4 regions of the Bacillus sp. CGMCC 1.60114 genome follow, and region 1 is predicted to be linked to each of the others. Evidence: predicted binding sites of a transcription regulator. Region 1 holds the regulator's gene; each other region holds the start of a gene.
The links. The regulator Rex, encoded in region 1, represses fermentation and respiration genes when NADH is low (regulators of the CRP and FNR family bind a similar motif). The targets are predictions, from matches to a motif close to TTGTGAAATATTTCACAA.

Region 2: a site for Rex is predicted at 1,855-1,872, ahead of nirB (nitrite reductase large subunit NirB). Genes of this name have one in related genera too.
Region 3: a site for Rex is predicted at 1,745-1,762, ahead of ACFQZ1_RS07350 (formate/nitrite transporter family protein). Genes of this name have one in related genera too.
Region 4: a site for Rex is predicted at 1,160-1,177, ahead of pflB (formate C-acetyltransferase). Genes of this name have one in related genera too.

What each region holds. Positions count from the first base shown of each region.
Region 1 is NZ_JBHTHG010000062.1:4,374-7,593, forward strand. It holds gene ACFQZ1_RS10940 (ABC transporter ATP-binding protein) at 1-980, opposite strand, end outside; gene ACFQZ1_RS10945 (redox-sensing transcriptional repressor Rex) at 1,163-1,792, shown strand; gene ACFQZ1_RS10950 (YdiK family protein) at 1,819-2,016, opposite strand; gene ACFQZ1_RS10955 (CPBP family intramembrane glutamic endopeptidase) at 2,019-2,747, opposite strand; gene groES (co-chaperone GroES) at 3,102-3,220, shown strand, end outside.
Region 2 is NZ_JBHTHG010000007.1:299,311-302,530, forward strand. It holds gene rph (ribonuclease PH) at 1-382, opposite strand, end outside; gene ACFQZ1_RS04670 (GerMN domain-containing protein) at 508-1,545, opposite strand; gene nirB (nitrite reductase large subunit NirB) at 1,890-3,220, shown strand, end outside.
Region 3 is NZ_JBHTHG010000012.1:259,777-262,996, reverse strand. It holds gene ACFQZ1_RS07360 (prepilin peptidase) at 1-387, shown strand, start outside; gene ACFQZ1_RS07355 (cyclic-phosphate processing receiver domain-containing protein) at 400-714, shown strand; gene ACFQZ1_RS07350 (formate/nitrite transporter family protein) at 811-1,659, opposite strand; gene ACFQZ1_RS07345 (TerC family protein) at 1,873-2,679, opposite strand; gene ACFQZ1_RS07340 (alpha/beta-type small acid-soluble spore protein) at 3,134-3,220, opposite strand, start outside.
Region 4 is NZ_JBHTHG010000009.1:35,565-38,784, forward strand. It holds gene ACFQZ1_RS05670 (glycosyltransferase family 2 protein) at 1-899, shown strand, start outside; gene pflB (formate C-acetyltransferase) at 1,288-3,220, shown strand, end outside.

The DNA of each region.
Region 1 (3,220 bases):
CCGCTTTGCCTATCGATATCAAAGTGGAAAGAAGCAGATTTTTCATCACCGAGTGGTCTCGTCATAAGTTCCATACGATTTAATTGTTTTTGGCGACTTTGTGCTCGTTTTGTTGTGGAAGCACGGGCAATATTTTTTTGAATGAAGTCTTGTAGCTTTGTGACTTCTTCTTGCTGTTTCTCATACCGCTTTATCTCTTGTTCGTATAGTGATGCTTTAAGTTCTAAATACTTACTGTAGTTTCCCGTGTATTTACGACTTTGTTTATTAGAGATTTCATACACCTGTGTTACGAGTTTATCTAGAAAGTATCGATCGTGTGAAACGATTAAAATAGCGCCAGGATAGCCTTGTAAATATTGTTCTAGCCATGTTAATGTATCGATATCTAAATGGTTTGTTGGCTCATCCAAAATAAGCAAATCTGGTTTTGTTAACAATAATTTTCCAAGAGCTAAACGAGTTTTTTGTCCACCGCTTAATGTCGAGATTGTAGTTCCGTGTGTTTCAGACGGAAAGCCGAGTCCGCTTAAAACAGAGCGAATGTCCGCTTCGTATTGGTAGCCGCCTTTATTTTTATAATCTAATTGCAGGCGATCATACTCTGCTAACAATCTTTCATGTACAGTGACATTTGTGAAATTTTCTTCTTTTCCCATTTCTTGTTCTAGCCTTCGGAGTTCTTTCTCCATGCGTTGCAAGTCGAGAAATACCGTTAGCATTTCATCCCAAATGGTTAATGACGTCTCAAGACCAGTGTGCTGTGCTAAGTAACCGATAGATACATCTTTCGGTTTAATAATTTCTCCGCTGTCATGGGACAGTTCTCCCGCAATAATCTTTAATAATGTAGACTTTCCAGCGCCGTTACGGCCGACAAGTGCAATACGATCACGCGTCTGTACCTCTAACTTAATGTTTGAAAGAATCATTTCAGCGGCGTATAACTTGGAAAGGTTATTTACTTGTAGTAGAATCAATGTTTTCACCTCAAATAATTTCTTAACTTTGCCATGATTATATTTCTCAATCATACTAAAAATAGTGTATAGTTGAACATAATAGAGAAGTTCTCTCTCTATTATACAAGGAAAACTTTCAATGCTAAACTTCCGTACATGTTTCAATCACTTGAACAGATAGGAAGAGAGGAGGGGGTTGCATGGAGCAGCCTAAAATTCCGCAGGCGACTGCCAAAAGATTGCCTCTATACTATCGATTTATCCAAAACTTATCATTATCTGGTAAGCAACGCGTATCATCTGCAGAATTAAGTGAAGCGGTGAAAGTGGATTCTGCGACAATTCGAAGAGATTTTTCATACTTTGGGGCATTAGGGAAAAAGGGATACGGCTATAACGTAAATTATTTATTGTCGTTTTTTCGCGAAACACTTGACCAAGATGATGTAACGCGTGTAGCTCTAATAGGGGTAGGTAATTTAGGGACAGCTTTCTTACATTACAATTTTACGAAAAATAATAATACAAAAATTGAGATGGCATTTGACGTTGATGAAGAGAAAGTTGGAAAAGAAATCGGAGGAATTCCAGTATATCATCTGGATGAATTAGAAGAGAAATTATCAGATGATATAAAAGTGGCAATATTAACAGTACCTGCTTCTGTTGCACAAGCTGTAGCAGATCGCTTATCGCATACTGGTATACAAGGTGTTTTAAACTTTACACCTGCTAGGTTAAATATAGTAGAACATATTCGAATTCATCATATTGATTTAGCGGTAGAATTACAAACGCTTGTGTACTTTTTAAAAAATTATCCAAAATAAAAACGCAGGAATTCCCTGCGTTTTTATTATTTCTTCATATTACCTTTTTTCGATTTAGAAAAAAGAAGGCGAAGTGCCAAATTAAAATCAACGGTTGCCATTATAGCAAGCAATAGTGTATAAAAGTTCCAAATTGTATCTTCAACACTTGTAATTGCTAAGTATGTAAAAATACACCCGAGAAGAAAGTACAAAGTTGCCATAACAAATGGTGAATTTCGCATGTTTAAAATCCTCCGATAAATCCTTGCAATTTTTCAGCTTTTTCTAGATAGGGATGAAGTACAAATGTAATTAACATAACATTTGTATTCATCATAACATGAGCCATAATGGGTACAATAATTCGTTTCGTTTTAACGTATAAAAATGAAAAAACAAGCCCCATGGAAATATACACTAATAAATGTGTAGGGTCAAAATGAATTAAAGCAAATATAAGAGAACTCACGATTGCTGCGATAAAGAAGTTATATCGTTTATATAGTGTTCCAAATAGAATCTTTCTAAATACAATTTCCTCAAGAATAGGAGCAAATATAGACGAAACAATTATAAATAATGGAGCAGCTTTTATGATTTCGATAATGTTTTGTGTATTTTCAGATTCAGCTTCAACTTTAAAAATTTGTGTTTCGATGGTGCCAGCAATTACTTGGGCGAATAAAGCAAGAAAAACTCCTAAAATGATCCAACCTATTGTAGCAGAAATGCTTGTTTTTTCTCGCTCCCATTTTTCCGATTGTGTATCATTGCGTAATAACAGTAGGATGATAATAAGAGCAACGAAGAAGCTGATTATTCCCCAATGTGCAGTTGCTAATTGAACCTTTTCTTGAAAGCTCCTGTTTCCATTGTTGTATATTCCGCTTTTTAAAAGGATCCATCCTCCAATTACCCCTGATAATTGCATTAAAATATATGTAATAACAACCCACCAGTATTGTCTCTTCAATTTCATAACTCCTTTTTAAATTTTTTGTAATGAAAAAGGAAAATGCTCTACCCATAGAGAAAACAACTTATGGCATCTTTCTTATTGTAACATAGGAGAAGAAGGAAAAACGATGATGAATCTTCTATCAGTACTGATTTTCCGTGAAGGTAAGAATTATTATGTTATTCATCCGGTAAAGTATATAAGCTTATAGAAAAAAGGAAAAGAATGTAGAATAGTTTTCCGAAAAATTACGTTTTTTCACTTGCAAAAGAAAATAAGATTCTTTATTATAATAAGTGTGTTAGCACTCGGAGTGTTCGAGTGCTAATAAACATAAAATTTACATAGTCAATGAGGAGGTTATTGTTCATGCTAAAGCCATTAGGTGATCGCGTTGTAATTGAGCTTGTTCAAGCAGAAGAAAAAACAGCAAGTGGTATCGTATTACCAGACACTGCAAAAGAAAAACCACAAGAAGGTAAAGTAGT
Region 2 (3,220 bases), on a different contig from region 1:
CTGTTCTCGTTCCACCGTCAGCTTGAATGACGTCACAGTCAATCCAAACCGTTTTTTCACCAAGCGCTTCTAAATCAACCACAGCACGTAATGCTCGTCCTATTAAACGTTGAATTTCCATTGTGCGCCCTGTTACTTTTCCTTTACTCGATTCACGAATGGTACGCTGTTCTGTTGCACGAGGAATCATGGAATACTCAGCTGTAACCCATCCCTTTCCTTCCCCTCTCATAAACGGCGGAACCCTTTCTTCAATCGTTGCTGTACAAATAACTTTCGTATCGCCAACTTCAATCAATACTGATCCTTCTGGATGTTTTAAATAATTCGTATGAATATGTACACGGCGCAAATCTGATGCTTGTCTACCATCTACTCGCATAAAAATAACCCCCTTATAACTGCTACATGTTAGTATAGCCCATTTAAAAATTATGTTATGTATGACAATAAAAGAAGGGGAGTTCCCCTTCTTTTCATAAATTAAGTATATCAAATTATTCCTGTTTAAAAACTACCTGTGTTCACGTTTTGCGGACGATCGACTGGTTTTATTAATTTAGTGCCTTTTTCTGTAACAAGATTCGCTTTTCCATTCACTTGAATTAACACATTTTCTACTCCTTGTTTTTCCGTTAAAGTTAATACAAGAGACTGGAGTACATAGTCAGAAATCATACTTTTACCTTTATTCCCATAAATATTTTCATTAAAGTTTAGCGTCACCGTTCCTTTTTCAAGTTTCGGCTCATTGATTAGCTTCACATCTGGATTAAAGTCGTATGTTAACGCTGATTGATGCGCTGGTCCTTTTACAAGTTCATTTACAATTGTCGCGACTTCATTTTCTTTTCCTTCTGCAACGCGGCGCGTTACTGGTACATAATAATTTTGTTTATTATTTTGCGCCAAGAAATACAACGTAACTGGTTTTGTGTTTGTAATATCAGCCACTTGCTCATCATCAAAGTTAATGCCATTTGCCCGGCTTAATCCATTACCAATCGGCGTACCAGCAACAGGCATCTTCGCTAAATCTTGCCCATTTATACGAAATTTCACATTCTTCACTTCTTTAAACTGCGTTAACGTCCAAGTAACTGCTTCTACAATACGACGTTCTTCTTCTTTTTTATAATTTTTCACTTCTTTAGAAAAATCAACAACTGCTGTCCCGTTTTTCACATCAACTTGCATTTCTGTATCTGCGGGAAGTACAGCTTGAAATCCATTTGGCAATAGATTCGTCACTGGCCCATCTTTCACTAAATATTGTAATGTTTGTTTAATGACTGCATTATCTTTCGGGGCAGGTAACTGTACTGTTTGCGGTACAACATAACCATTTTTATCTACGAGATATAAATCTTGTTTTATCGTTTTCCCTTGTTTCGCAGTTTCTTTCTTCTCACCATCTGTATACGTTACTTTCTTAGGCGGATCAATTTGTTCTGTCGCTTTTTCCTTACTAAACAAACCACACCCTGCTAATAAAACTGTACTTAATGTAGCACAAACAATCCATTTTAAAGTCGATTTAGGCATACGCTTTCCTCCTAAAAATCTAAGTTTGTACTACATGTATACGAGCTCCACTTTCACTTTAGAACAAGCAATGACAACTTATCTTTTCTAAAAACATCTACATAAAGTGAAACTTCCATCAGCAGGAGTGTTCTTCATCCCCACTGATGGTTAGTTAAACCAATCAGGTGCATGCCAGCAGTTATCCCCCACCTATCTTCTTTCGTTTCGCTATTACAGCAAATTTGAACAATTTATGAATCCTCCAAAACTGTGATAAATATCACATCTCCTCATTTTCCAAAAATTCTATAATACAAACATAAAAGTTTGTTAAATCTTTCACAAAAAGAAGGGAAATGAATATGAAAACACGTTTAGTCATGATCGGGAACGGTATGGCTGGAATACGCTGCATCGAAGAAATTTTAAAACAAAACCATACCTTATACGACATTACCATCTTTGGAGATGAACCGCACCCAAATTACAATCGTATTATGCTCTCCCACGTCCTACAAGGAAAAACAAATATGCAAGATATCATTATGAACAAATATAGTTGGTACGAAGAAAATGATATTACGTTGTATACAAATGAAAAAGTACTTCATATTGATCGGGAAAAACAAGTCATTGTTACAGAAAAGAATCGTCTTGTTATGTACGATAAACTCATTATCGCAACAGGATCCAGTGCTTTTATCTTACCTGTGGAAGGTTCAAATCTCCCTGGTGTAACAGGATTTCGCACAATCGAAGATACACAATTTATGATAGATACGGCTAAGCAATATAAAAAAGCAGTTGTCATTGGCGGCGGATTACTTGGTTTAGAAGCCGCACGAGGACTTATTGACTTAGGAATGGACGTGCATGTTGTTCATTTAATGCCACACTTAATGGAGCAACAGCTCGATGCTAAGGCAGCTTCATTACTGCGTGAAGATTTAGAAACACAGGGTATGAAGTTCCTTATGGAAAAGAAAACGATAAAAATTCTTGGTACAGACCACGTTGAGGGCATTCAATTTGCAGATGGCGATATTGTAAATTGTGATTTAATCGTCATGGCTGTTGGAATACGTCCGAATACACAGTTAGCAAAAGACGCTGGTTTACTTGTGAACCGCGGCATTGTAGTCAATGACTATATGCAAACAAATGACCAATCCATCTATGCGGTTGGTGAATGTGCAGAGCATAAAGGAATTGCCTATGGTCTTGTTGCACCGCTCTATGAGCAAGGTGCTGTATTAGCAAAACAGATTACAAATACACAAACAGATGGATATACAGGCAGCATCGTCGGTACACAACTGAAAGTTGCTGGATGCGATTTATTCTCAGCTGGTCAAATTTATGAAGATGAGGTAACAAAAGCAATCTCCATATTTGTCGAATGTACACGTTCCTATAAAAAAGTACTAATCCGCGACAATAAAGTTGTTGGTGTTGTTTTATATGGTGATACAGCTGACGGCACACGCCTCTTCAGCATGTTAAAAAAAGAAGAAGATATACAAGAATATACCCCAGCTTCTCTTCTTCACAAAGCTGGGGAAGATAGCGGACTTGATATTACAAGTATGAGTGCTGATGAAACTGTTTGCGGATGTAACGGTGTCACAAAAGGAGCCATTGTTCACGCTATTTTAGAACAAGACTTAACAACATTTGCAGAAGTAAAAGGATG
Region 3 (3,220 bases), on a different contig from region 1:
GTTACAATTACAGACCTTCTCTATATGGTAATTCCAAATCGTATTTTATTCTTTTTTGCAGTGATATTTGTAATAGAACGTTTTTTTATTCCACCTTCGTTATGGTGGGATGGATTATTAGGAGCAACAGTTATGTTTGTACTTTTATATATCATTCAAGTAATTTGTCCAGCAGGTATTGGCGGTGGGGATGTAAAACTGCTCATTTTACTTGGATTTGTAGTCGGAACAAAAACGATATTACTATCACTTTGTTTTTCTTCATTGTTTGGTATTTGCTTTTTTACTATTTCTATTGCTTTTCGGCGCATGACTTATAAAGAACCGCTCCCGTTTGCTCCGTTTATTGCACTGGGGACAGTAGGTGCATATAGTATGTATATGTAGAGGAGGGATAAGATGAATGTATATATGGATGATCAAAGACCTTGCCCAGCAGGATTTACGTTAGCAACGACAGTGGAACAGGCACTGGAGCTTACTCGGAATAATAAGGTACATACGTTATCGCTTGATTATAATATGGGATTGCGTCAGAGAAATGGATTGTATTTTATCGATGCCTTTTGTAAGGAAGGATTACATGTCGAGGAAATTTATCTTCATACAAATGATACAATAGGACAATATTATATGTTAAATCGCATACAAAAAGGAAAGGTGTCCGGAGAAATTTCTTCATCTATTCTTATTAAATGTGTTGGAAGTTACTAAAAAACATGCATTCCAATAAGGTTGGAATGCATGTTTTCGATGGTGCTCCAGTTATTCGTGCGGGACTGAAGCCCCCATACTGAAGAAAGTTTTGCATTATTTTACATGCGCTTGTAATGGAATGATTTCTTCAACTTGTGCGGAAATGATTCCACTTTCTGTAGATTCTGGTTTACTTTTTGTTTTAGTCAAATAATGATATACCATGCCGACAAACACAGATCCACCGATAATATTTCCAATTGTAACTGGAATTAAGTTATGAATTGCACCTGCAACAGAAATTGTATCAGGGTGTGGTGATACTAAAGAAAGTGCAAATAGCGATAAATTTGCGATGCTATGCTCATATCCAGATAAGAAAAAAGTAAAAACAATAAGCATCATCATAAGCATTTTTGCTGTATCTCCCTTTACTTGAGAAGGAAGGAAACATGCAAGACAAACGAGCCAGTTACATAAAATTGCTTTAAAAAATAAGTGCATTGTTGATGCGCCCATCTTTGTTCCAACAACTTCATTTAATAAGTGATTGTGACTAATCGTTTCAAAAATACCAGTCGCATAAAAGAGTGCTGCAAAAAATATTGCCCCTACTAAGTTACCGGCATAGCAAGCACCCCAGTTACGTAATGTATCACCAATTGTGGTCTCTTTTCGCAAAGTTGCAACTGTGAAATACATTGTATTTCCTGTAAATAATTCAGCACCGCCATATATAATTAAAATGAGTGCGATTCCAAAAAACATAGAAGATGCTAAATATGTGGCAGGTGAATGTGCATCATGAAAGAAATTTCCTAATTTAAAACATAGTACAATCGTAAAACCAATATAGATACCAGCAAGTACAGCACGAAGAAAATATTGCATTGGATTGTTATCTAGCATTTGTTTCTTTTTCTTTGCAAGCTGTACAACGTAATCTACTCCTTGTTCTAGCATAAGTCATTACGCTCCTTTAATACATCGTTTATAAATACTCTTGATATGAATAAAGTACACGTATTTGTTTCTACTTTCAATAAGTTTGTGCAATATTTCACAAAAAGGACATGATTTCAAAAGAAAGCGCTAACATTTTTGTTGTATAATATGGTGAATTTTCAATGTATGAGAAAAAATGTATATTTTTGAAGAAAAGAAAAAGCGCTGAAATTACAGCGCTTTTTCTTTATATTTTTTCGAATTTTGTTGTACATTTGGTGTTGTTTCTTTTGATAAGAACCAACCACTTGCACCAATTCCAAGCAATACAGTCCAAAATATAATTTTCCAAGTAGCTGATTCTGGGAATTCATGTGGAATCACACCTAATGCAGGGTGAGCCAACGTATGAACTGCTAATTTCACACCAACCCAGCCTACAATCGTGAATGCAGCAGTTTCCAACCCAGGTTTACGTTTCAGTAAGTTTACGAAAGCAGATGCGGCAAAGCGCATAATGATTAATCCAATCATACCACCTGCGAAAATAACGAAAAACTGTGCTGTATCGAGGCTACCAATCGTACCAAGATTTGTTTTCGGTAATGTCACAGCTAATGCAACAGCCGCTAAAATAGAGTCAATAGCAAAGGCGATATCAGCAACCTCTACTTTAAATACAGTCCACCAAAAGTTTTCTTGTTTTTTCTCTGTCTCGTTTTCCTTTGTTTCTTCGTGCGTTACATTCTTTTTTACATAAGTTTTTACAAGATGGTTACCAGCAATAAACATTAAATAGATGGCGCCGATCGCTTGTACTTGCCATACATCGACAAGAAATGAAATTATAAACAGCGATCCAAAGCGAAATACAAAGGCTCCTGCAAGCCCATAAAATAAGGCTTTTTTACGCTTTTCTTCCGGTAAATGTTTTACCATAATAGCAAGAACAAGCGCGTTATCTGCTGCTAAAATTCCCTCTAAAACGATTAAAATAAGTAATACCCAGCCATACTCCAATAATAAAGATAAATCCATTTCCATTCTCCTCTCGTTTGTATATGTGCTAAACAAAAGAAGAAAATTCCCCATTGTTTAGCTTTCCCCAAATAAGCTCTATCAACGGAGAAGAAATTTAGACAAGAATGCAAAAAAGACCTCTGCCGTTGATAGGCAAAGGTCTTGCTAGACATATGTAATAAGATATGCCAACAAAGCCGGAGGAATATAATTCCACGTAATGACGACTTTGTTTCAGAGAATATTTTCTCTGACGCTACTCCCCTTTGGAAATATGCTGTTACTTATAATATATGAGAACTGTTAATGTTTGTCAACCATTAAAAAATGTTTGCTCGCATATTTAACATGTATATTTTTTCTGCATGCAAAAGAAGAGACTACTAACAAGGAAAAAGATTATATGTTGTACAGATTAGAAAAGAAAAGAGACAGAGGGCATCTGTCTCAAATCCATTATCTATTTGATTAATTATCCACGTAATTGTTGTTGTGCAAGAGAAACAAGACGTTTTGTTACTTCACCGCCAACAGATCCGTTAGAACGAGAAGCTGTGTC
Region 4 (3,220 bases), on a different contig from region 1:
ACATAGAAGCATTAGGTGAATGGTTAGATAATTATGATAGACGAGGAGCCTATACAGATGGAAATAGGAGAAGAGATATTGTACTAGCTCTTCGCGAACTTGGTGATCAAGCATTGCCTTCATATTATAATGGCTGGGGTATTCAATCCAATTTATATAGTGGTAAACAACTTTCAATTATTATTCCTGCTCAAAACGAAGAAATGACGATTGCATTAGTTATTCAAGAAGCACGTAAAATTGAGCCACTTGAAATTATCGTTGTTGTTAATGGATCAAATGATAAAACAGCGACAATTGCAAAGCAATGCGGGGCTACAACTATTGTTTATGAAGAAACTCTTGGAAATGATGTGGGACGTTCTATAGGGGCTCAGATGGCTAAAGGGGATATCTTGTTATTTATTGATGGTGATTTTGCAATACCTGCAAAGGATTTGTATCCTTTTGCAAAAGCGATTGCCGAAGGACAAGACGTGGTGTTGAATGATTTAAATAATTATTTAGATTTACGAGCACCATTACATCTTGTTACGGCACTAAAATATGCCCTAAACTTGGCTTGTAACCGAAAAGATTTAGGGGTAGGTTCGCTCGTATCTGTACCAAATGCATTTAGTAAGGTTTGTTTAGAATATATCGGATTTGATTCTTTATTATCTCCATGTGTGGCACAGGTGAAGGCAATATTAGCGGGATTTTTAACCTCTTGTGTACATCGTGTAGAAGTAGATCAAATGAATCGAATTCGGCCGAATGAACATTTTACAGTGAAGGAGCATGCCCCAGCTGTACTTCGAATTATTGGGGATCATGAAGAGGGGATGTCATGTTTGATAGAAGAACTTGGCATTCGAGGTGGTTTTCATGATGGTGGACGTAAGAGAGAAATAAAGTGAAACTTCCATCGGTGGGGGTCTTACTGCCCAAAAATGGCGGGATAAAATAAAAAAGGTGTGCCAAAACAGGCACACCTTTTTTCATTCTGTTTTAAAAATACTATAACAGAATAGGGAGGAAGAGTATTACAGTTTAAACTGGATATGACTCTTATACTGCAGAAAAGGATTCCTTCATTAGAATACCAAAAAAATGAAATTATTAAAAGGGGTTAATTTAATAAAGATTAAAGTAACGTTTTCACTATATTCATAGGAGTTTGCTCATTGTTTCACAAACATGTCACAACTTTAACGTTCATTTTTTCAAAAAAGTAGTATTCTAAATACGTAAGCTGTTATATAAAAAATCTTAGTCCTGTACTAATCAAAAATGGAGGAGATTAGGATGACTGAAGTATTAGAAAATGTAAAAAATGCATGGGAAAACTTTAAAGGTGAAAAGTGGAAAGCAGAGATTGATGTCCGCAACTTCATTTTAAATAATGTAAACGTTTACCAGGGGGATGAATCCTTCTTGGCTGGAGCAACAGAAGCGACGAAACAACTTTGGGATCAAGTAATGGATTTAACAAAACAAGAACGTGACAATGGCGGAGTCCTTGACATGGATACGAAAATTGTTTCTTCTATTACATCACATGACCCAGGATATTTAAATAAAGATATTGAAAAAGTAGTTGGTTTCCAAACTGACAAGCCATTTAAGCGCTCATTACAACCATTAGGTGGTATTCGTATGGCAGAGCAAGCTTGTGAATCTTATGGATATGAAATGGACAAAGAACTAAGCCGTATTTTCAGAGACTGGCGTAAAACGCATAACCAAGGTGTATTCGATGCTTATACTCCTGAAATGAGAGCAGCTCGTAAATCAGGCGTTATTACAGGTCTTCCAGATGCATATGGACGTGGTCGTATTATTGGTGACTATCGCCGCGTTGCATTATACGGTATAGATCGTTTAATCGAAGCGAAAAAGGAAGATTTGAATTTAACTGGCGGTGTAATGAGCGAAGATACAATGCGTTTACGCGAAGAATTATCTGAGCAAATCCGTGCCCTTCAAGAATTAAAACAAATGGCAGCTTCTCATGGCTTTGATATTTCTAAGCCAGCAACAAATGCACAAGAAGCGTTCCAATGGTTATATTTTGCTTATCTTGCAGCAATTAAAGAACAAAACGGTGCAGCGATGAGTCTTGGCCGTACGTCTACTTTCTTAGATATCTTTATTGAAAGAGATTTAGTAAACGGTACATTAACAGAAGAAGAAGCACAAGAAATTGTTGATCATTTCATTATGAAATTACGTCTTGTGAAATTTGCAAGAACACCTGATTATAATGAATTATTCTCTGGTGATCCAACCTGGGTAACAGAATCTATCGGTGGTATTGCACTTGATGGTCGTCCATTAGTAACGAAAAACTCATTCCGTTTCTTACACACATTAGATAACTTAGGACCAGCTCCAGAACCAAACTTAACAGTTCTTTGGTCTAAACAATTACCACAGAACTTTAAAAACTACTGTGCGAAAATGTCTATTAAAACATCTGCAATTCAATATGAAAATGATGACATTATGCGCCCAGAGTATGGCGATGATTACGGTATTGCTTGTTGTGTGTCTGCAATGAGAATTGGTAAGCAAATGCAGTTCTTCGGAGCTCGTGCAAACTTAGCTAAGACACTGTTATATGCAATTAATGGCGGTAGAGATGAAAAATCAAAAGAACAAATTGGACCTGAATTTGCACCTATCACTTCTGAAGTATTAGATTACGAAGAAGTTATGCGTAAATTTGATATGACAATGGAATGGCTAGCAGGTTTATATTTAAATACATTAAATGTAATTCACTATATGCATGATAAATATAGCTATGAACGCATTGAAATGGCACTTCATGATACAGAGATTCTTCGTACAATGGCAACAGGTATTGCTGGATTATCTGTAGTAGCTGACTCTTTAAGTGCAATTAAATATGCGAAAGTAAAACCAATCCGTGATGAAAATGGTATCGCAGTTGACTTTGAAATTGAAGGAGACTTCCCTAAATACGGTAACAATGATGATCGTGTAGATGAAATTGCAGTCAATCTTGTAAAAACATTTATGAACAAACTTCGTAAACATAAAACATACCGTAATTCTGTTCATACAATGTCAATCTTAACAATTACATCTAATGTTGTATACGGTAAGAAAACTGGTAATACTCCAGATGGTCGTCGTACTGGAGAACCATTTGCACCAGGTGCAAACCCAATGCACGGTCGTGATACAAAAGGTGCACTAGCATCATTATTAT